One region of the Paenibacillus sp. P3E genome, then DNA from elsewhere that is predicted to be linked to it. Evidence: riboswitches for the same ligand, from Rfam matches in the RefSeq annotation. Region 1 holds a riboswitch; each other region holds the start of a gene.
What was found. A riboswitch is a leader RNA that binds a small molecule or an ion and turns the genes downstream of it on or off. The one in region 1 is predicted to bind thiamine pyrophosphate.
Positions count from the first base shown of each region.

Region 2: it holds a riboswitch for thiamine pyrophosphate, as region 1 does, so the genes downstream of both, A3842_RS19880 (thiamine phosphate synthase) here and A3842_RS13345 (ABC transporter substrate-binding protein) in region 1, are expected to answer to the same signal.
Region 3: it holds a riboswitch for thiamine pyrophosphate, as region 1 does, so the genes downstream of both, A3842_RS16985 (ABC transporter ATP-binding protein) here and A3842_RS13345 (ABC transporter substrate-binding protein) in region 1, are expected to answer to the same signal.

Region 1 covers NZ_LVWH01000160.1:323-7,594, reverse strand. The annotation lists gene A3842_RS13365 (pyridoxamine 5'-phosphate oxidase family protein) at 1-83, opposite strand, end outside; gene A3842_RS13360 (MFS transporter) at 243-1,415, shown strand; gene A3842_RS13355 (hypothetical protein) at 1,460-2,929, shown strand; gene A3842_RS13350 (hypothetical protein) at 2,959-3,258, opposite strand; TPP riboswitch at 3,439-3,550, shown strand; gene A3842_RS13345 (ABC transporter substrate-binding protein) at 3,674-4,744, shown strand; gene A3842_RS13340 (thiamine-binding protein) at 4,794-5,087, shown strand; gene A3842_RS13335 (ABC transporter permease) at 5,084-5,845, shown strand; gene A3842_RS13330 (ABC transporter ATP-binding protein) at 5,934-6,728, shown strand.
Region 2 covers NZ_LVWH01000179.1:31,247-38,518, reverse strand. The annotation lists gene yfbR (5'-deoxynucleotidase) at 1-395, shown strand, start outside; gene thiH (2-iminoacetate synthase ThiH) at 542-1,654, opposite strand; gene A3842_RS19890 (thiazole synthase) at 1,685-2,449, opposite strand; gene thiS (sulfur carrier protein ThiS) at 2,589-2,792, opposite strand; gene A3842_RS19880 (thiamine phosphate synthase) at 2,858-3,460, opposite strand; TPP riboswitch at 3,585-3,686, opposite strand; gene A3842_RS19875 (SDR family oxidoreductase) at 3,855-4,724, opposite strand; gene A3842_RS19870 (NUDIX hydrolase) at 4,962-5,387, shown strand; gene A3842_RS19865 (hypothetical protein) at 5,470-5,895, opposite strand; gene mdh (malate dehydrogenase) at 6,018-6,959, opposite strand; gene icd (NADP-dependent isocitrate dehydrogenase) at 7,050-7,272, opposite strand, start outside.
Region 3 covers NZ_LVWH01000170.1:4,058-11,329, forward strand. The annotation lists gene A3842_RS16970 (amino acid ABC transporter substrate-binding protein) at 15-866, opposite strand; gene A3842_RS16975 (DHA2 family efflux MFS transporter permease subunit) at 1,211-2,731, opposite strand; gene A3842_RS16980 (TetR/AcrR family transcriptional regulator) at 2,926-3,582, shown strand; TPP riboswitch at 3,654-3,757, shown strand; gene A3842_RS16985 (ABC transporter ATP-binding protein) at 3,869-4,657, shown strand; gene A3842_RS16990 (ABC transporter permease) at 4,641-5,417, shown strand; gene A3842_RS16995 (ABC transporter substrate-binding protein) at 5,414-6,466, shown strand; gene thiM (hydroxyethylthiazole kinase) at 6,568-7,272, shown strand, end outside.

The sequences.
Region 1 (7,272 bases):
CCGGCTTCTATCGTACCGAAGGATCCGAACTTGTTGTCATCCAGCACCTTGATGATCGTCTGCTCCAGCTCTCTGTTATCCATTGACGAAACAGCTCCTTTCTATTCATGTGAATATAAGTTTATATATCCACGTCCGCAGTTTGGATTTATGATAAAACCGTTGCTTATAGTAGTGTACCCGTTCAGAGGGTATTGAATCCCGCGTCCAGCCATAAACTCATTACAGAAGGAGCTTCCTACTTGAAAAAATTGATCTGGATCGGCTGCCTCTCCTACTTTGTCATTGGACTGGCCCACGTGGTTATGGGCTCGATTCTTCCCGTTCTGCTGCAGCATTATGACCGCAATTACAGCGCTGGCGGCGAGCTGATCTTCAGTCAATTCGCCGGATTCCTGGCCGGCGTGCTAATCTCGCCGCTGCTGAACCGCCGCTTCGGCAAACGGGGTGGTCTGCTGATCGCCACCGGTCTGCTGGTATGTGCGGAAACCGCCTATGCTTTTCTCCCGCCATGGGGCTGGATGTATGTCATCGCCGTGGCCGCAGGCTTTGGCTTCGGCATGATTGAAGCCGTCATCGGCACCATCATTATAGCAGCTGTCACGGAGGGAACTGCAGTGGCCATGAGCCGGCTGGAGGTGCTGTTCGGCGTAGGCGCGCTCGTGATGCCGCTGGCTGCAAGCCCGCTCATTGCAGCCGGCTCCTGGAGGCTGGCCTTCCTGATCGTCGCGGCCTCTGCACTGATCTCTCTGCTGTTCTGGGCCAAGGGCGGATTCGGCCGCCTCCAGAGCGTACTCGACGAACGCCCCCCTCGCAGAGAACGGGGCGCTAAGCGCCTGCGTTCAAGAAAGCTTCCCTATAAAGACAGGCAGTGGATACTGCTCAGCCTGTTCATAGTTTTCTTCTTTCTCTACGTCGGTACGGAGATGAGCCTCGTCAACTTCATGCCGGCGATCTTCATAACCAAACTCGGCATGAGTGACGCTTCGGCGGCCCTAACGGTCACCTTCTTCTGGCTGGCGATGTCTGCGGGACGGCTGTACGCCGGGGTTCTGGCTGAGCGGATCTCCTATCGGAGATATGTGCTGGCCAGTTGCTTCGCCACTGTACTGCTGCTGGCGATCTTCCCGTTCGCCTCGCAGCGCGTTGCCGCTTTTGCTGTACTGGCGCTGCTCGGTCTATGCATGTCAGGCATCTTCTCCATAGCGCTCGTCTTCTCCAGCAAGCTGCTGCCAGGAGCCGAGGAATCCACTCCCAGCATTATGATCGCTTCCGGCGGGATCGGCGGCGCGGTGCTGCCGCTTGCCACCGGCTGGTCCATGGATCATCTGCAGATCGCCCAGACCTCTGGACTGCTGGCCGCTTGTGCCGCTGTGCTGTTCCTGCTTAGCGTGGCAGCCTGGAAAATAGGGTAATATAATTCGTGTAATTATCCTTCGTGCAAGGGTGGGACCTATTCATGCCTGAACTTATCCCTATTGCTTCTGAACCAACACTTCATACCGCCCTGCTGCAGTTCATCTTCCCCTTCTCTATCAAGGACGGTGAAGATATGAAGCTGATCGAACATCTGACACAAGAAGGATTCACCCGGTTTTTTCTTGACAACAAAGAACTGGAGGACGCTTATTACGGCGAAGGCTACTCTGTTTCCCATGAAAAGATGGAGCGGAGCTACCTCCCGTTTGCCGCCCATGTGCTATTCCCCCGCGAGAAGGACAAGGATTCCTTCCGCCGCTTTTCCCGGGCCAATCATTTGCCCTGCAGGATGGATATGCCCGGACAGTCGGTTTATTTTCAAGTGCTCTCGACGGATGTATTCGTCTGCCCTTTTGAACTCGGTTTCCTGACGATCAGAGTCAGCATCGGGGAGAAGCATCTCCCCTTCAGCACCGTCCTTGAGTTCGCCGACCGTTTCCGGACACTGGAGGATGTATCTTTTCGGGACAAACTAACCTCCATCCACTGTCATGACCGTTCCTTTGATCAGGTGGAGGATTTTGTGTTCAGGAATGTAGTGGGCGGACTGGAGCCTTTTCTCGACCCTTCGGAAATCAATGGCGCCTATTTTGAAACTTTGCCGTTCTTTGTGGATGAGAGAATGCTGGTTCAGGCTTTTTACGGCTTTGACCGGCAGGAGGACAAGGAAAATGAGATTAGCATGGAATTGCTGTACCGAGCTTCCCAGCTGGATGGTATGACCCTGGGAGGCAAGCCATACATCAGTGCCAGCGATCCTGGGTATATTCGGGACTATTGCGGGGAGCACTGTTATAGCCGCTGGGGGCCGGACACCTATTACATGACGAATGAGCAGACGTTCTGCTGCCTGAGCCTGGCTGAATCCGGGGTAGCCACCCAGCTCATTAATCAGATGTATGGAGAATATTATTACGGGCTGCTGCTGAGCATATTTCATAAAATCGTTCTGCTGAAGCTGGCCAACATCCACTCCCGGCTGCGCATTAACCATGATGTGGATGAAATTGAGAACCTGATCTTTATGATCAACAAGTTCTCGGCCAAATTTTATTTTCTGGAGCTCATTTCGCAGTCCCAGGGCCGGGAGATTTTTTTCCAGCTGCGCAAGGTCTACGGGAATGATGCCCTGTTCGATGAGGTCAAAATGACCTTGAATGACCTGTTTCAATACCAGGAGAAATTCCAGGCCAAACGGCGGGACACGCTGCTGATGATCCTGACGGTGTTCACAGTGGTGAGCGGTATTTATGGCATGAATCAGGTGATCGAGGACCTTAAAGGTAAGATTGACTGGAGCAAGATGCTGGAGTATTCCCCATTTGAATATCTGGCGCTGTTCGTTGCATTTACGGGGATCGCTGTCAGTATCGGCCTGAGCCTGAAGCAGCTGTGGAACGGAATCCGCAGCCGCCGCAGAAAAAGAAAAAGAGTTCAGGGATATGACTGACAAACCTATAAAAAAGAGAACCCGCTGATCTACAGCAGGTTCTCGAGTTCCCGGCAGGCTTCCGCATACGCAGAGACAAGCTTAGGCACCAGCAGCGCCTTCAGCCAGACAATATAATTAATAAATAGAAGCGGGCTGTCCAGCGCCACACTTTGCGCCAGATACCGTAAATGATATAGTGAATCCTGCATGGTTCTTGCCATTCCGGAAGGGCCGAATCTTTGCCGCAACTCGGGCTGGCGTTCATACTGACGCAAAGTGACTTCTTCAGCCAACTGTTCCGCTAGCACCTTCAGCCGTTCTCCGGCATTTTGCTGATCAGTGAGCATAGGGTCACTCCTTTTTCGAAACATAATTGTAAAGTATTAATCTTATTATATAACATATGGTAAGTCTACCCAGCGTGCCTGGCAGTGCCTGAGCGGATTGCTGGAATCCGGGGCCACTACTGGACAACCCCGAAGGGGACCGCTATAATACAGCGTAAGAACACAGCAACACCCATAACTTCATAGTACCAGGGGGGCTGGAATTGGCCGGCTGAGAGTGTATCCCACACAGATACTGACCCTTATACCTGATCTGGATAATGCCAGCGTAGGAATCACCACCCGCATTCAGTCATTTTGGCTAAGCGGCCACCTAACGCAATTGCTGGCGTCCCGATCTTCGGGGCGCTTTTTTTGGTATGGACATCATCAGAGTTCGGAAGACTGGGTTAGCTGGAAGGAGAGAAGAATAGAAATGGGAGTCAAAAAAGCACTAATGCTCTGCATCAGCTGCATGCTGGTCATCGTCATGGCCGGGTGCGGCAGTAATACTGCGAATTCCGGCGGGAATAGCGCCGCTCCAGCCGGGGACAGCACCGCCGCGCCGGAAGCAACCGCAGCAGGAACGGACGCGCCTAAGGAACTGACTAAGATCAAGGTCGCGCTGGACTGGACGCCGAATACGAACCATACCGGCCTCTATGCAGCCAAAGAGCTGGGATATTACAAGGAGGAAGGCCTGGATGTAGAAATTGTACAGCCGGGTGCGGCGGGAGCCGACACGATGGTCACCTCAGGCGAAGCCGCTTTTGGCATCAGTGCCCAGGAGGCGCTCACTCTGGCCCGTCTGCAGGATGTGCCGCTCGTCTCCATCGCCGCCATCATCCAGCATAATACCTCAGGGTTTGCCGCCCCGAAGGACCGCAATATCAAGACACCAAAGGATTTCGAAGGCAAAACCTACGGCGGCTGGGGTTCCCCGGCTGAAGAAGCTGCCATGAAGGCGATCATGGACCCTGAAGGCGGCGATGTTAAAAAGGTGAAGCTGGTCAATATCGGCGAAGCTGATTTCTTCACCGCCGTGAAACGTGACATCGATTTTGCCTGGATATTCTACGCCTGGACCGGTATTGAAGCCGAGCTGCGCGGTGAACCGCTGGACATGCTGTATTTGAAGGATTACGCGCCTCAACTGGATTACTACACCCCGGTGCTGACCACGAGCGAGAAGGAAATCGCTGAGCATCCAGAGCTGGTGAAGGCGTTCCTTGCAGCTACCTCCAAAGGTTATCAATATGCGATCGACAAGCCGGAAGAAGCTGCCGCCATCCTCTCGAAGGCTGTGCCGGATCTGGACCCCAAGCTCGTCCTGGCCAGCCAGAAATGGCTCAGCCCGAAATATAAGGACGATGCCTCCAGATGGGGAGAGCAGAAAGCCGAGGTCTGGAAGAATTACGCCGACTGGATGTACGGTCTGAAGCTGCTGGACAAACCACTGGATACCGCTTCAGCGTTCACGAATGAATATCTGCCGGAGAGCAAGTAATCTTACACTGCAAGTTTTACAATACCCAACCTGAAAGGATCTGATTGATATGGCAAACACCCTGCTCAGCGTTCAAGTCATTCCTAAAACTCCGAATAACGAGGATTCTATTCCTTATGTAGATAAGGCCATTGAGGTCATTCAGCAATCCGGCGTGAAGCACCAGGTGAATCCGCTCGAAACCACGATGGAGGGCGAACTCAGCGATTTGCTTGAGGTGGTACGCCAAATGCATGAAGCGCTGATCGCAGCGGGTAGCCCCAGCGTCATCTCACAAATCAAGATCGCCCATAACCCCAGCGGAATCAGCATGGATAAACTGACGGAAAAATACCGGCCGTGAGATCGTACTGGAACCAAATCTGGCCGCCCCTTGTGGCGGTCATCTTTTTTCTGGGCGTATGGCAATTGGCGGTTTCCGTACTTCATGTCCCTTCCTGGATGCTGCCAAGCCCCGGCGATATCGCCCGCGAATCCCGGGGTAATGCTTCCGGCATTTGGGCACATACGGCTGCTACGCTGCGGCTGACCCTAATCGGCTTCCCGATTGGTACAGGTGTGGGCCTGATTGTAGCTCTATTGCTGCATTTGGTGCCTTGGCTGAAAAGAGCGCTGTATCCGCTGCTGATTCTCAGCCAGAATGTACCCTCCATCGCCCTCGGGCCGCTGCTGATTATCTGGTTCGGGTTCGGACTGCTGCCCAAAATCGTACTCATCACACTCGTCTGCTTCTTCCCGGTTGCCGTTGCCGCCATGGGCGGGCTGGCCCAAAGCGACCGGATCATGATGAACTATATGAAAATGGCTGGGGCCAGCAAGTGGCAGATCTTCTCAAAGCTAGAGCTGCCCGGTTCTCTGCCAGCCCTGTTCTCCGGCCTTAAGATCTCCGCAACCTATGCAGTAATGGGCGCTGTGGTTGCCGAGTGGATCGGCGCAGACAAGGGCATTGGCTATTACATGCTGCTGCAGAAGGCCTCCTACCGCACAGACCGGATGTTCGTTGCCATCGTAATTATTGTTCTTCTTAGTCTGGTGCTGTTTGCCCTGATCGCACTTCTGGAGAAGTGGCTGGTTCGCTGGAAGCCGCGCAAGACCTCTTGATACTTAAGCTTTCTGGAAAGGAGGATGAATCATTTTGTTAGCAGGCCATCCTAACTTGAACACCTTGGAACAGGCTTCCTCCGCGTACATGCCGGGAGCTAAAGGCGCGCATCACGCCCTGAATGTAGACGGCGTATCCAAAGCTTTCTTCCACCGCCGCCGTGAGACCCGCGTGCTCGACAATGTATCACTAACGGTTGAGCCCCAGGAATTCGTCTCCATTGTCGGCCCGTCCGGGTGTGGTAAAAGCACCTTGTTCCACATCATCGGCGGCCTGGAGCTGCCCGATACCGGAACGGTAAGCATGGGCGGCAAGAACGTCACCGGGCAGCGCGGAGAGATCAGCTATATGCCTCAGCAGCCTGCACTGTTCCCGTGGCGGACCATCGAGGACAACGTTCTGCTTGCCGGTGAGCTGAAAGGCGAACCGAAGGCCGAAGCACGGGCATCCGCCCGCCACTGGCTGGACAAGGTCGGCTTGGGCGGGTTCGAACGCGCCTATCCGCATATGCTGTCGGGCGGTATGCAGCAGCGGGCAGCCTTCCTTCGGGCGCTGCTCGCGCCGCAGGAGTTAATGCTGCTGGACGAGCCGTTCAGCGCGCTGGATGCGCTGACCCGTGAGCAGATGCAGCGCTGGCTGCTGGAGCTGTGGGAAGAAAACCGCCGTTCTGTACTATTCATTACCCATAATATCGAGGAAGCACTCCTTCTCTCCAGCCGTATTTATGTTTTCTCGGGGCGGCCCGGCTCCGTCCTGCATATCGTTGATGTTCCCTTCCCGCGTCCGCGGCGCGGGGAATTAACCGATTCTCTGGAATTTCTACAGCTCAGACGCGAGCTGTCGGAATGGATGCGCGAGGAGCAGGCGAGGACTACCCGGTAAACGAAGCGTTACAGGCTGCGTCCACGCAACATGCCAGGCCGCATCCACGTAGCATGCCGGGCCGCGTCCACGTAGCATGCCGGGCCGCGTCCACGTAGCATGCCGGGCCGCATCTACGCAGCATGCCGGGTCGCATCCATTCGCAGCTTGCCGGCCGCATTTCATTCGCAGCATGCCGGGCCACGTTCCATCGCAGCATGCCGGGTCGCATCCATTCGCAGCTTGCCGGCCGCATCCATTCGCGCTTGCCGGGCCGCGTTTCATTCGCAGCACGCGGGCCAACTTGCGTTTCACCCGTTTGAAATGCATTGGCTGTCTTTTCTCAACTACAACAAATAAGCCCGGCCCCCTATGATGAGGGGCCGGGCCTATTGAATATGTCCCGTTGAAAATTAGTGGGAAATTGTACACTTATTTCTGCGCATAACAAGCATAGAGTGCGCTTATTTGGAAAAAGTATACCTATTTCAGCGTTCAAGCCCAGTCTAGGACCCCGTGGCCAGAATTAAGTGTACAAAATCCCACTAAACCCTGAAAACGCTGA
Region 2 (7,272 bases), on a different contig from region 1:
TGTCCAGCTTCCGCGACATGGAGCGGGTCGCCGCCGAACGGCTGAAGGGGATGATTCCGCCGGAGCTTACTTCTGTTTACGCGCCGCTTCTGCAGCCTCAGGACAGTCCTTCCGGCTCCGAAGATGCCCTTTTGCTGCGTTATGTCAAAGCGGCAGATCATCTGGACGCTTACCTGAAATGCGTCTGGGAGGTTGCTGCAGGCAACCGTGAATTCGCAGCAGCCAGGGTGCAAACCGCAGCCAAACTGCGCGGGCTTGAAATGCCGGAGATGGAATACTTCCTGATTCATATGGCTCCCGGCTTCGAGATGTCCCTGGATGAGCTGTCCGCCGGTACGGACGGAGGATCTGTGGATGGCGGACAGCCGATGGATGGCACGGACAACATGTTATAAACAGTGGACTCCTTTGATCGGACCCGTAGGAGCTCAATCAAATTCTAATTTGTAGATACAGAACAGGCTGCTTCAAGCAGGAATAGCACCAGAGTCACAGATTCTCTTCATGCTTTTCTGAAAGTTAGCATAGTAGCCACCCCTTATTAGGACTGCAGCTTCAGCAGGTCCCAATCCTTAAAGACGGGCTGCAGGCCGGCTGCCTGAAGCATATCCGTGATCTCCTGCACATTCCGTTCATCCGAGATTTCGAATTGCGGAGTCCCGCCATCCTGGGTGTGTCCCCCTACTTCGGTGGAGACACCTGCCGACATTTTGGTGATTCCAAGATGGATCAGGTGATCCCGCAGGAAGGCGGGCTCCCGGGTGGACAGGGTAATGCCGGAGCGTGGCAGAAACAGGCGATACGCCAAAATAATCTGCACCAGCGCACGGTCGGTAACATCGCTCTCCGGGTTGAACTCGCCCAGATACGGACGAAAACGCGGGGCGGATAAGCCGATTTCACATTCCGGATATTTGTCCTGCAGATAGCGGGCATGCATCGCGGTCATGAAGGCTTCCTGGCGCCAATCATACATGCCCAGAAGCGCACCGATGTTGACCGAGCGGAAACCGGCCTGACACCCTCGTTCGGGGGCATCCAGACGGTTCCGGTAGACTCTTTTGGGACCTTTCACATGCAGCTTGCGGTAGGTTTCCTGATGGTACACCTCCTGATACAGGGTCAGCCCGTCCACTCCCGCTTCCCTAAGCTCCCGGTACTCCTCAGTAGACAGCGGGTTCACCTCTATACTGACAGAAGAGAAGTATTCATGCAGAATTTCTACACATTCCTTCACATAAGCGGCCGGACTATCCTTGCGCGATTCCCCGGTCAGAATCAGAAGATGGCGCAGGCCCGTGGAGGAGATCGCTATAGCCTCTTGTCTGACCTCCTCCGGAGTCAATCTTTTTCTCGGAAAATCATAAATCGAGCTGAAGCTGCAATACGTACAGTGATTCACACAGAAATCAGCCAGATACATCGGTGTGAACAGCTGCATCACATGCCCAAAATGCGAACGGGTCAACCGTTGCGCACGCTGAGCCATCTCCTCCAGACAAGATTCCGCAGCCGGAGACAGCAGGGTCTGCAGGTCTTTTTCATCCAGACGATCCTTGAGAAGTGCCCGCTTCACATCCTCCACCCGGTACTCCTGCCACAAGCTCCCGTAAGGCAGTTGCTCCAGACGAGTCAGTGGTTCAAAAAAACTCATGTTACTCCCCCATTTCCGTTAGCCTGTGAGTCACTTCAGAAATCCGGTCAATGGCGAAGACGCTACAGCCGTCTCTTCCACTGGACCGAGTCCTGCCAAATAGGCCTTGCGGCCTGCAGCTACCGCCTCACGGAAGGCCGCAGCCATCAGCAGCGGATCACGGGCGGTAGCGATTGCCGTATTGAGCAGCACAGCGGATGCGCCAAGCTCCATCGCTTCTGCCGCTTCGGACGGGCGGCCGATGCCGGCGTCGACAATCACCGGTAGATCCACCTCAGAGATGAGAATGCGCAGCAGCTCTGTGGTACGCAAGCCGCGGTTCGAGCCGATGGGGGAGCCGAGCGGCATGATGGCGGCGGCCCCCGCTGCTTGCATCCGCAGCGCGGCTGAAAGGTCCGGGCTCATATAGGGCAGCACTACGAAGCCTTCGGCGGCCAGTATTTCTGTGGCCCGGATAGTCTCCAGGTTGTCTGGAAGCAGATATTTCTGATCATTGATTACCTCAATCTTGACCCAATTGCCAAGGCCTGCGGCTCTGGCCAGTCTGGCGATCCGCACAGCCTCCTCAGCAGTGCGCGCACCCGAAGTATTTGGAAGCAGAGTCATATGGGAAGGAATATGGCTGATAATATTGTCCTGGCTCTCCGGATCTACACGGCGCAGAGCTACCGTGATTACCTGTGAGCCTGAAGCTGAAACCACCTCGGGAATCAGTGTATTGCGGCTGTATTTGCCGGTACCGATGAACAGCCGGCTCGATAACGTAATGCCGCCAATCACCAATGGATCTAACATGAACTCGCCTCCTGGGATGAAATTCGACAAGGGAAACGGCTTCACCGTCATTTTTAAGACGGTATCCGTTTCAGTAAAAAATAGAAGGACAATTTTTAGCGTAAAAAAAATTCAAATATTTAATGATAGCCTCATGGCTTCAGCCCCCGCCTACAAAATGTACCAGCTCCAGCCTGTCGCCTTCACATAATATCTCCGACCCGTAATGCTCCTTGCTGACAATCTCACCATTTCGTTCCACGATCACAAGCCGAAAGCTCCATTCGGGCCGGCTTAACAGATCGGCAACGGTCCGGCATTCTTCCGCAACCACTCCGGGCTTGCCATTAATGATCAGATTCATGCGCTCTCACCTCCTTGGCGTGGTACCATTCACGGATTTACTGGAGTCACAATACACCACAGGTCCTACGCCTTCTGGACCGCCAACCGGTAAGCACGGGCAGCAGATACGGGGTCATCCGCTCCGCAAATGCCGGACATGACCGCAATCCCGGCAGCACCGTGACGGATCACTTGACCTGCATTTCCAGGCTCCACCCCGCCGATAGCAATCAGTGGAATACGGGTGCTGCGCACCGCTTCCTCCAGGAGCGCCAAACCGCGCCCCCGCTGTCCGGGCTTGCAGCCAGTAGGGTAAATATGGCCGAACAGGCAGAAGTCCGCCCCCTGCCTGCCTGCTTCCGCTGCTTCTGCCGCGGAGTGCACCGACCTGCCCAGCCGGAGGCCGGGAGCGGCTGCACGGACTGCTGCAGGCGGCAAGCTGTGCCAGGCTAGCTGGACAGCGCCTGCACCAGCGGCCAGCGCAACATCCAGCCGGTCATTGATGACCAGTCTGGATGCGGGGATTCCTGCAAGCAGCAGTTGCTCTGCCATGCTCAGCAGCTCCAGGGCAGACCGGTGCTTTTCCCGCAGATGAATAAAGTCCACGAGCGGATGCACAGCAGCCGCCAGGCTGACGAAACGCCCAAGCTCAAGCTTCCCGTCCGATATTAAATGAATTTCCGCCACTTCTTCACCTCCTGCTTCACACTATTGCAGCAAAACGCGCAACACAAAAAAACCGCCCCCACGATAGGAGGCAGTCATAAATTTGTACAGGAATACGGGTATAAGAAATACAACCCCGCTGCAGTTCATTCATTCTCCGCTTTCCTACGCTGGTTTTAACCAGATCAGGTTCAAAGGGTCCGAACGTCACGTTCGTCTCAGCCTTGCGGCACCCCTAGGGACAATTGCAGTATTCAATTGCTGACGTGGTTCATATTAACATATTAATCCTCGGAAAAGCTATCCCTTTTACCCAAAGCTTCATCTTATATGGTACATAAAAAAGAGCAGACCGCATGGGCCTGCTCTTGAACTGTTATATTTTCCAGAAACCTACTTGACCGTACAGCAACTTCTAGCCGTTGACAATTTCCCCGCCGTTGACATGCATTACCTGGCCGCTAACATAGGATGAATCATCCGAGGCCAGATAGACGTAGGCTGGTGCCAGCTCTTCCGGTTGTCCCGGACGCTGCATGGGCTGTGTGCCGCCGAACTCGCTGACCTTTTTGGCATCAAATGTGGATGGAATCAGCGGTGTCCAGATCGGACCCGGAGCAACAGCATTCACACGGATGCCCTTTTCCGCCAGATTCATCGACAACGAGCGGGTGAAGCTGAGAATCGCGCCTTTGGTGGACGAATAGTCCAGCAGCTGCGGACTGCCGCGGTAGGCGGTGATCGACGTCGTGTTGATGATCGTGGAGCCTTTTTTCAGATGCGGCATAGCTGCCTTGGTCAAATAGAACATGGAGAAAATATTCGTACGGAACGTCCGCTCCAGCTGCTCAGAGGTAATATCCTCGATCTTGTCCTGCGGATGCTGCTCGGCCGCATTGTTAATCAGGATGTCCAGCTTACCGAGCCCCTCTACCGCCCGGTTGATCAGATTCTGGCAGAACGCTTCTACGCCGATGTCACCGGCAATCAGAATACACTTCCGTCCCTCCTGCTCTACTTGGCGTTTGGTCTCTTCGGCATCAGAATGCTCATTCAGATAGGAAATGACCACATCCGCACCTTCTTTGGCAAAATGAACGGCAACCGCCCGTCCAATGCCGCTGTCGCCTCCCGTAATGAGCGCCGCCTTACCCAGCAGTTTGCCTGCCGCTTTGTAGCTGGACGTTTCAAATTCAGGGCGCGGATTCATCTCGCTCTCGATACCGGGCTGACGGTCCTGCACCTGGGGAGGCAAGGTTTTGGTAGTCTGCATATTTTCTGGCATGATCCATTCTCCTTTCGCTGTGTACCTTTTGTTGAAGTAACCACATCGTATTAGGATGGCTTCTGCATCATCAATTATACAATCGCTTTACGTTAAGTTACTTACCACACTTCCCGGCTGTCCAAACAAGAAATTAAGTCGTTTTTGACGTAAAGGGCCGATATAATTTAGTGAAGTATAGATCCGAGATGGGATTCGGACCGATTAACCCATAGGATTAGGAGGCGCATAAGTTATATGACCAGAAATACACGGAGCATCATCGTTGCGGTCAAAGGAGTCATTCTGCATCAAGGCAGAATCCTGCTCGTACAGCGGGCAGCTGCAGATGCGATAGGAGCAGGCAGCTGGGAATGTCCCGGCGGAAAAATGGAATTCGGAGAAGGCCTGGAGGCTGCACTCGAGCGGGAGATTAAGGAGGAAACCGGACTCACGGTCACGGTGGAAAGGCTATTGTATGCAGTGTCCTTTCTGACCGATCCGGGCAGGCAACTCGTCATCATCACCTACTGGTGCCGGACCGATGAGCATACAGTGGTGCTCTCCGAAGAGCATGCAGACTATAAATGGTGTACCCGTCATGAGCTTCAGGCCCTGCTCCCACCCGGAATACAAGCGGAATTTGAGAAAAGCAATGTGTTTTTGTCAGAGGACCTGCTATAAGGTAATCAGGCTGGAAGGCAGTAAAAGCCCGCCCCCTCGAATCAGGGGCAGGCTTGACGGTTTGGTGAATAATCATCCTTACCTAGATAATGTGTCTATACACCATGAAGAATACCATTACGATCAGCACAACCATCAGCAGCAGGCTCATGGTACGAAGCTTCGCGGTTTGGTCTGACACATCACGGTTCTCACGCATGCCGGCTGTGGCCAGACGCAGCGGCTTGCCCATAATACCGCCCAGGGCAAACATTGCCAGCAGGAGTACAACCACGACAACCATCCAGGCTACGGTGTAATCCCCCTTAGAGATCATGTATCCGCCAGTCAGCAGCTGAATGACCAGACCATACTGGGCAAACCGGTTCAATCCGCCAATGGCGCTAAGCGTCCCTTCTTTGGCTGCAGCTGACAGCTTACCTGTGCCGCTCAGAATAAACGGAAGCACCAGATAAAAGCCGACCGCCAATGTCCCGATCATATGTAAGAAAAAGAAAATCCGATCCATTGTTTAACCTCCTCACTTTTCGCTGTGATATAAGTTACATTCTTATTATACCCAACCCCGCCGTCCATGAAAAGAAAACCCTCATTTCCATTCAAGAAATGAGGGCTTGTGACCGCTGGGAATCATACCTTAACCACTGAAGTAACCGCACGTACAGAATCTGCTGATTTATCCAGAGCCGCTTTTTCTTCCGCGGTCAGCTCCAGCTCGTAGATCTTCTCAATACCTTCCGCACCAAGCAGCGCCGGGATACCCATGAACAGTCCGTCATAACCATATTCCCCTTCCAGCAGGGCAATGACGGGAATAATCCGCTTCTTATCCTTCAGGATCGCTTCAGTCATTTGCACCAGAGATGCTGCAGGAGCGTAGTAGGCACTTCCATTACCCAGCAGGCTGACAATTTCGCCGCCACCGGCACGGGTACGCTCTACAATATCGGCAATCCGCTGGGCAGGAATCAGCTTATCAATCGGAATGCCGCCGGCACTGGAGTAACGGATCAGCGGAACCATATCATCCCCATGGCCACCCATCACAAAGCCGCGTACATCCTCTACCGAAACATTAAGCTCTTGAGCAATAAAGGTGCAGTACCGCGCGGTGTCCAGCACACCGGATTGACCGATTACACGATGCTTAGGAAAGCCTAGGGTATTATAAGCAACGTAAGTCATGGCATCCACCGGATTACTCAGGATAATTACTATGGATTCCGGAGCTACTCGCTTCACATTCTCACAGACTGATTTTACGATGCCCGCGTTCGTATTCACAAGGTCATCGCGGCTCATCCCCGGTTTGCGGGCAACTCCCGCCGTAATGATGACGATATCTGAATCGGCAGCATCGCCGTAGCTGGAAGTTCCTGTGATCTGGGCGTCATACTTCTGCACCGGACCGGCTTCCTGCATGTCCAGCGCCTTCCCCTTGGTCTGGTTCTCAAGCTGGGGAATATCCAGAAGCACCACATTACCAAGCTCCCTCTGGGCAAGCATCAGCGCCGTGGTGGCACCGGTAAAACCGGCGCCCACAACTGTAATTTTATGACGTTTGATAGCCACGAGTGATCCTCCTAAGCGTTTGTTAGGAATACCGTATTGAATTCCTTCGTACAAACTCACTTCGTAAGCATATGCAATTGATTTCAGGGACTACAGGTGATTAATGATCTCGTCAGCAAATGCCGAGCATTTCAGCTCTGTTGCGCCTTCCATCTGACGGGCGAAATCATAGGTTACGGTCTTATTGTTAATGGCCGTGCTCATGCCATTGTAGATCAGATCAGCCGCTTCCTGCCAGCCCAGGTGCTCCAGCAGCATGACGCCGGACAGAATCACTGAACCCGGATTGACCACGTCCTTATCCGCATACTTA
Region 3 (7,272 bases), on a different contig from region 1:
TCGTCTACCCGTTATTATTTGGAAACGTCAGCGCCAAAATACTTCTCGGAAATCTTCAGGTATGAACCGTCACTCTTCATAGCTGCCAGAGCTTCGTTCACAGCGGCTACCAGTTCATCGTTGCCTTTCAGGAAGACAGCCGCACTCTGAGAGCCCTCTGCAATTTCGTCAACAACCTTGATTTTCACATCCGGCTTCTGCTTCTTCAGATCCAGATAGGACAGGCCGTCATTCACGGTTGCATCAATGCGCCCTGAGGTCAGCAGATCAATGGCTTGATTAAAACCGTCGGTTGCCACGATTTCCGCTCCGTTCTTACGGGCGATATCGGACAGATTACTGGTCATAGACTGGCCGGCTTTCTTGCCTTTCAGATCAGCGAAGGTCTTGATATCTTCATTCTTCTCGCCAACGATCAGCACAGCTTTGGAGACAATATAAGGGTCCGAGAAATCGTACTTCACCTTGCGTTCGTCGGTAATGGAAACTTCATTAAAGATAACATCAAAGCGCTTCGCGTCCATCCCGGCAAAAATGCCGTCCCACTGGGTTTCGAAGAATTCCGCTTTTACTCCCAGCCGTTTGGCCACCTCTTCAGCGATCTCAACGTCAAAACCGGTTAGCTTACCGGAAGAATCATGGAAGGTAAATGGTGCATAGGTACCCTCGGTCCCAATACGCAGCTTACCGCTGGCTTTGATGGCCTCCAGGCTGTTTTGTTCCGCAGGTGCTGCAGCTCCTTCAGTAGGTGCTGCCGAAGACTCGGCTGCTGAATTTTTGCCTCCGGCATTATTGTTATTATTGCCGCAAGCTGCTAGCAGTACCACTGTAAGCAGCAATAGAATAGTCAAACTAAGTTTTTTCATAAATCGATAACCCCTCTCGTCTCATTCTCTGTATGTACCGGCTGTTCACCGGCAAGTTGAATAGTAACACCGTCACATCAGCGGAGTCAATAGTTTTTCCGATAATAAACATCGGAATTATGATGTAAGCGTTTGAACCGCTATTTTCCTTCTCTTAAGGCTGCTGGTATTGGAATAGCATACCCCAAAACATGTTAAATTCCCCAGAGAAGTCAGGTACAAAAAGTGGAAACAGCTTCGCAGTCCTTATAGAGCCTCAACAATAAAAAAATCCCCGCAGCACCTGAATGCTGAACGGAGATATTTGCACTAACCCATATGTTATTTGACTGCATTTACAGAAACTAACTATGCATCATTTCAGGCTGAACCTTTGACTTGGAGCCGTCTTCCCCGCCTCTGCGCCCTCTCCGCAGAAGTAAGCCCAGCATAGCACCGCCCAGAGCAACGAAAATCATAATGTGAAAGGTATCATCAAACCCTTTGGCAAGAACGGTTTGTGTAGCCAGCTTCAAGGCTTCGGGTGAAGCTTCTGCCGCGCTCTTGCCGGCTGCAGCGGCAGCCTCTTGCATTTCCGCCCCGCGCGCAGCCGCTCTTGAGGTCAGGATGGTTACCAGTGTGGAAACAGCCAGAGAATTGATTACCTGCTGCATGGAATTGGTCAAGGAAGTGACCCGGTTAACCAAATGACTTGGCGCCTTGTTGAGCAGATGTGTATTCATTGGCATCACCATCATTCCCATGCCTGCACCGCACATGATCAGCGGCAGAATCAGGTCCCTGCTCTGCGTGGTAAGATCCACATGAGAATACTGGTACAACGCACCCGAAACCAGGCTGAGTCCGCAGACCACCAGCCAGCGAACTCCGATCTTGTCGAACAAAATCCCGGCAATGGGCATCATAAGGCCAGAGGCAATCGCCTGGGGCAGCAGGGTAAGACCCGTATCAAATGCTCCGAAGCCGCGGGCCTGCTGAAGAAACTGCGGGAGCAGGAACAGCGCACCGTACAAGCCGAACTGTGCAATCCATTGTACAACAATCCCTGTGCTGAAATCGACCGAGCGCAGAATACGCAGTTCCAGGAGCGGTGTCTCCGAACGAAACTCAGCAATGACAAAAGCGATTAAGGCCACAGCACCGAGGGATAAACCGATCAGTGTTTTGTCCGAAGTCCAGCTGTCCGCTCCCTGGCTCACCCCGTAAGACAGAGAAGCAAAGGCAAGGGGCCCAAGAATGATCCCAAGCTTATCCATCCCCGGCACCTGGCTGCGTTCCGATTGAGGCAGCTTGCGGGAACCAATCAGAAGACAAATGATCCCGATGGGAATATTAATGAGGAAGATCCAGCGCCAGGAATGATACTCCACCAGCCAGCCGGACAGCACGGGACCGATAGCCGGAGCGAACAGCACCGGAATACCCATGATCCCCATGACTACGCCTACCTTGCTCTTGGGTGCCAGTTTGTACACATATGCCATCCCGACAGGAAGCACACAACCTCCGCCCAGACCCTGCAGGACACGGAACGCAATCAGCCATTCTGCACGGCTTGGTGTTGCACAGAGAATTGAACCCATAGTGAATACGATAACTGCAGTCAGAAAAACAGTCTTGGCCCCAAAGCGGTCAGACAGCCAGCCGGACAACGGGATCACCGAAGCCTGGGCCAGCATGTACCCGGTCACAATCCATTGCAGTGTATTTAGATCCGTATTAAAATCCTTAACCAGCGTTGATAAAGCCACATTCATAGCCGTACTGTCGAGCACCACCATGAATACACCGGCAATGATGGCCAGCAGCGGAACCAGAATGCTTGACAGGCGAAAATCGGCCTCCGGTTTCAGCGATTGCTCCATTCTCTGTCTCCTCCTGAATTGAACTGCGCGCAGGTGGACTTATTGACCTCAGCGCAGCTTAATCGATATAATATATCTCTAAACGGACAACTGTCCGTATTTACATTTTTCAGTCTACGGACAATTGTCCGCTATGTCAATGGAGTTCACATATTTCCTGTAAATATATACTGTATTTCTGAAAGGAGCCTGTCATGAACCCGAGAGAACAAGGCAGCAACCCATCCTCAAACCCAATACCACCATCAAATCCATCCTCCTTCCGGAATAATCAGGACCCTTATGTCCAGCGTATTCTTGAGGCCGCCCGAGCGCTTTTTACTGAGAACGGTCTGGAAGGAGTCAGTATGTACGGCATTGCCAAGCAGGCAGGAATCGGCCAGGGCTCGCTCTACCGCAGATTCACGGACAAAGGTGAAATTTGCTCTGCCCTGCTCTCCACCAGCTCAGAGCGTTTTCTTACCCGTTTGGAGCAGGAGCTCCAAACCACTTTAGAAACAGACAGCTCCATTGAGGAACTGCGGAGCAGTATTGAACAAGTGGTGGATTTCATAGACCAGCATGCCGAGCTGCTGCAGATGATCAAGTCTGAGTTCACGGGTAAGAAACAGCTTACCCAGTTTGAACATCCGATTTTCCAGCGGCTGAATGCAGTTATGGCCGAGCGTCTGCGGAGGGTTGCTGATGACGGCAAGCTGATTGCTATTGATCCGCATTTTGCCGCAACTTCTCTGATCGCGGTCCTCAGCCCTGATCTCTATCTCTATCAGCAGAAGCTTCACGGGTCGGGCAAAAAGGATATCCTGGAAGGGATTCTAACCCTATTCGTAACTGGACTGCAGCGGTCCTGAGTACACTTTCTTTTGACAACATTCTGGAATATGCTATATTAGTTAGCAGTTGCGAATATAATATTGACCTGCTATTTCACTAGGGGAGTCTAATGACTGAGACGAAGCCTTAAGCTTCGGACCCTTGGAACCTGATCTGGATCATACCAGCGGAGGGAAGTGGAACAGAAACGATCAGCAGTGCCGCTTCACGCCTACTGCCTGAACCTTTCAGACCCATTTGCCTCCCCTGGAGACGGATGGGTCTTTATTGTGCTTCCTAAGTCCCGGAAGCAGATGCGTGCCAATGAAAGGAGGCTTAATACATACGAGTATGATCTCTATCACTAACCTGTCCTATGCTTTCAGCACTTCACCGCAGATGCCCGTATTCAGTAGGCTCTCGATGAACGTCCGCCGGGGCGAATTCATTTCCATTGTCGGTGCCAGCGGCTGCGGAAAAAGCACCCTGTTCAAAATCATCGCCGGTCTGCTTCGGCATACAGGTGGCGAACTCAAAGTTCACGGTATGATCTCTGACGATCCATCGTCGCGCCTGGGCCAGGTCGCCTATATGCCGCAGCAGGATCTGCTGTTGCCCTGGAGAACCGTGATGGACAACTGCCTGCTGCCTTGGGAGCTGAAGCGAAAAGGCAGCAAGGCAGTTGCTGTAAAGAATATCCGTGAGATGCTCGAACGGTTTGGCCTTGAAGGTACAGAGCGGCTCTACCCGCAGGAGCTGTCCGGGGGGATGCGTCAGCGGATCGCTATGCTCCGTACCCTTGCCGCTGGAAATGAGCTGATGCTGCTCGATGAGCCTTTTGGAGCACTGGATGCCATAACCAAGCGTGAACTGCACCGCTGGCTCCTGGAATTGTGGAGCAGTCTTAAGCAAACGGTTCTGTTCATCACCCACGATCTGGAGGAAGCGCTGCTGCTCAGTGACCGGATTTACTTGATGTCTGGAGGCAGCGGCGGTGTACAGGAATTCTCGGTGGATATCCCGCGGCCCAGACACTACCGGATGAACTATGAACCGAAGTTTATTACTTTGCGGGAGAATTTGGAGCGGAGGCTGCATGAGAGTATCTATTAGCAGAACCTTTCTGCGCGATTATGGCCCCTTTGCCTTGCTGGTACTGGTCACCCTAGCCGGCTGGGAGTTCGCTGCATGGCTGAAGCTTGTTCCAGCATTCATTCTCCCGGCTCCAACAGCTATATGGACGGCACTTATGGAGCAGAAAGAACTGCTCTTCGGAGAGCATTTACCCGCTACACTTCAGGAGGTTTTGCTCGGCTTTGTTCTGTCAGCAGCCTGCGGCATGCTGCTGGGTACGGGAATGCACATGTTTACTCCGCTCGAAAAGGCGTTATACCCTTTGCTGGTGATCAGTCAGACCATTCCGCTGATCGCGCTGTCACCCATTTTTATTATGTGGTTTGGCTATACCCTATGGAGCAAGGTTGCGGTGGTTTTCCTTACTGCCTTTTTCCCGGTGGTAGTAGGGACCTTTGACGGTCTGCGCAAAAGCGGTGCTATGTACAAAGAACTGCTGCTCACACTTGGTGCGACCCGCTGGCAAATTCTGCTAAAGACCCAGATTCCGCCTGCACTGCCCTCTTTGTTCTCTGGTCTTAAGCTCTCTATGGTCTACTGCGTCATTGGCGCGACGATTGGGGAATGGCTGGGCGGTAGCCGGGGGCTCGGCTATTTCAGCCGGCGGATGGCGGGCAATCTGCAAAGTGCGGAAATGTTCGCCGCAGTATTTCTTTTATCTGCACTCGGTATCGTTTTATTTCTATTTATTGTGCTGCTCGAAAAAATTATTTTGCAGAAAAGAGGCATTCATCGATGAAACTGATCCCTTCTGAACCTCCCTTTAGAAAAAGGAAACTCCCTTTGCTCCCCTTATTGCTGCTTCTGTGTCTGGGACTTGCTGCGACAGGCTGTGGGAACAGCAATGATAAGTCTCCAGCCAGCTCTGCATCAGCGGATCAAGGCGGGCAGCCCCACAAGCTGACGATTATGCTCGACTGGTACCCGAATGCAGTCCACTCCTTCCTGTACGCCGCCCAGCAGAACGGCTATTTTGCCGACGAAGGGCTTACTGTGGATATCCAAATGCCCGCTGACAGCAATGATGCCCTGAAGCTCGTAGCCGCAGGTAAAGTTGACCTGGCCCTAAGTTACCAGCCGCAGGTGCTGATGGCTCGGGGTGAGCAGATTCCGGTGAAGTCCGTAGCTGCGATCGTCAGACATCCGCTTAATCATCTGATGGTTCCGGCTGACAGCGGGATCAAGAGCCCAAAGGACCTGGCAGGCAAAAATGCCGGATACTCCTCGATCCCACTCTATGAAGCTATGCTGAAAACCATGGTCAAAAGCGATGGCGGAGATCCTGGAGCAGTAACCCTGACCGATGTGGGTTTTGACCTGATTCCAGCCATTACAACCGGGCGTGTCGATGGCATTATTGGCGGATTTATTAACCATGAGCAGTTGATTCTGGAAAAGGAAGGCCATCCGGTCATTTCGCTGAATCCAACCGATTACGGCGTCCCCGATTATTATGAGCTAGTATTGGTCGCCAGCGACCAGGGCCTGCAGAATTCTGAAGGCTATATCCAGAAGTTTATCCAGGCAGCACGTAAAGGACAGCAATTCGTTGCGGATCACCCGCAGGAGGCACTTAACCTCCTTCTGGCTCATGAGGATGCAACGGCTCCACTCGACAAAGACATCGAATCCAAAAGCCTGGAGCTGCTGCTGCCCCTAATGGACGCCGGCAGTGAGCCGTTTGGCTATCAGGACCCTGCATCATGGGAAAAGGTACAAACCTGGCTGAGTGATAACGGGCTGCTGAATGGCAAGGTGAAGACCGCGGAGGCTTTTATTAACTTGTAAATGAGAATTCATAAATGCTCATATAACTAAGTCTACGCTTCTGGAGCGAGTTTGTACGAAGTGAATTCATAGAAGCAAGGCTGACAAAACTTTTAGGAGGAATACTCATGTCTTTCTTATCCAAAGTGCGGGACAGCAATCCGCTGGTGCATAACATTACCAATATTGTGGTCGCGAACTTCAGTGCGAACGGACTGCTGGCACTCGGGGCTTCGCCTTTTATGGCGGATGCACATGAAGAAGTCGCGGATATTGCCGCTATGTCTGGTGCTGTAGTGCTCAATATCGGTACACTCAATGACTACGCCATTGATTCGATGCTAATTGCCGGACTGGCAGCGAACCGTCATCATGTGCCGGTTGTCCTTGACCCCGTAGGTGCCGGAGCCACTGCTTACCGCACCGAAGTAACCCATAGGCTGGTCAACCAAATGCAGATCACCGCGCTGCGCGGCAACGTCGCTGAAGTGGCCCATGTGGTAGGCGAGAGCTGGAACATCAAAGGTGTAGATGCCGGTACCGGAGACGGTGATGTGGTGGCATTGGCTGTAAAAGCTGCGCTGAAGCTGAATTGTGTGGTGATCATCACCGGCAAAGAGGATGTTATCACGGATGGCAGCACCACCTACGTAGTCAGCAACGGCCACCCTGTACTGACTAAGGTTACCGGCACCGGATGCCTGCTCAGTGCAGTCGTCGGCGCTTTCCTGGCAGCTAGCGGCGGCGCCTGGCTGGAAGCAGCTGCAGAAGCTATATCCTTCTATGGCGTTGCCGCTGAAATTGCGGCCAGTCGGTCGTGCCAACAG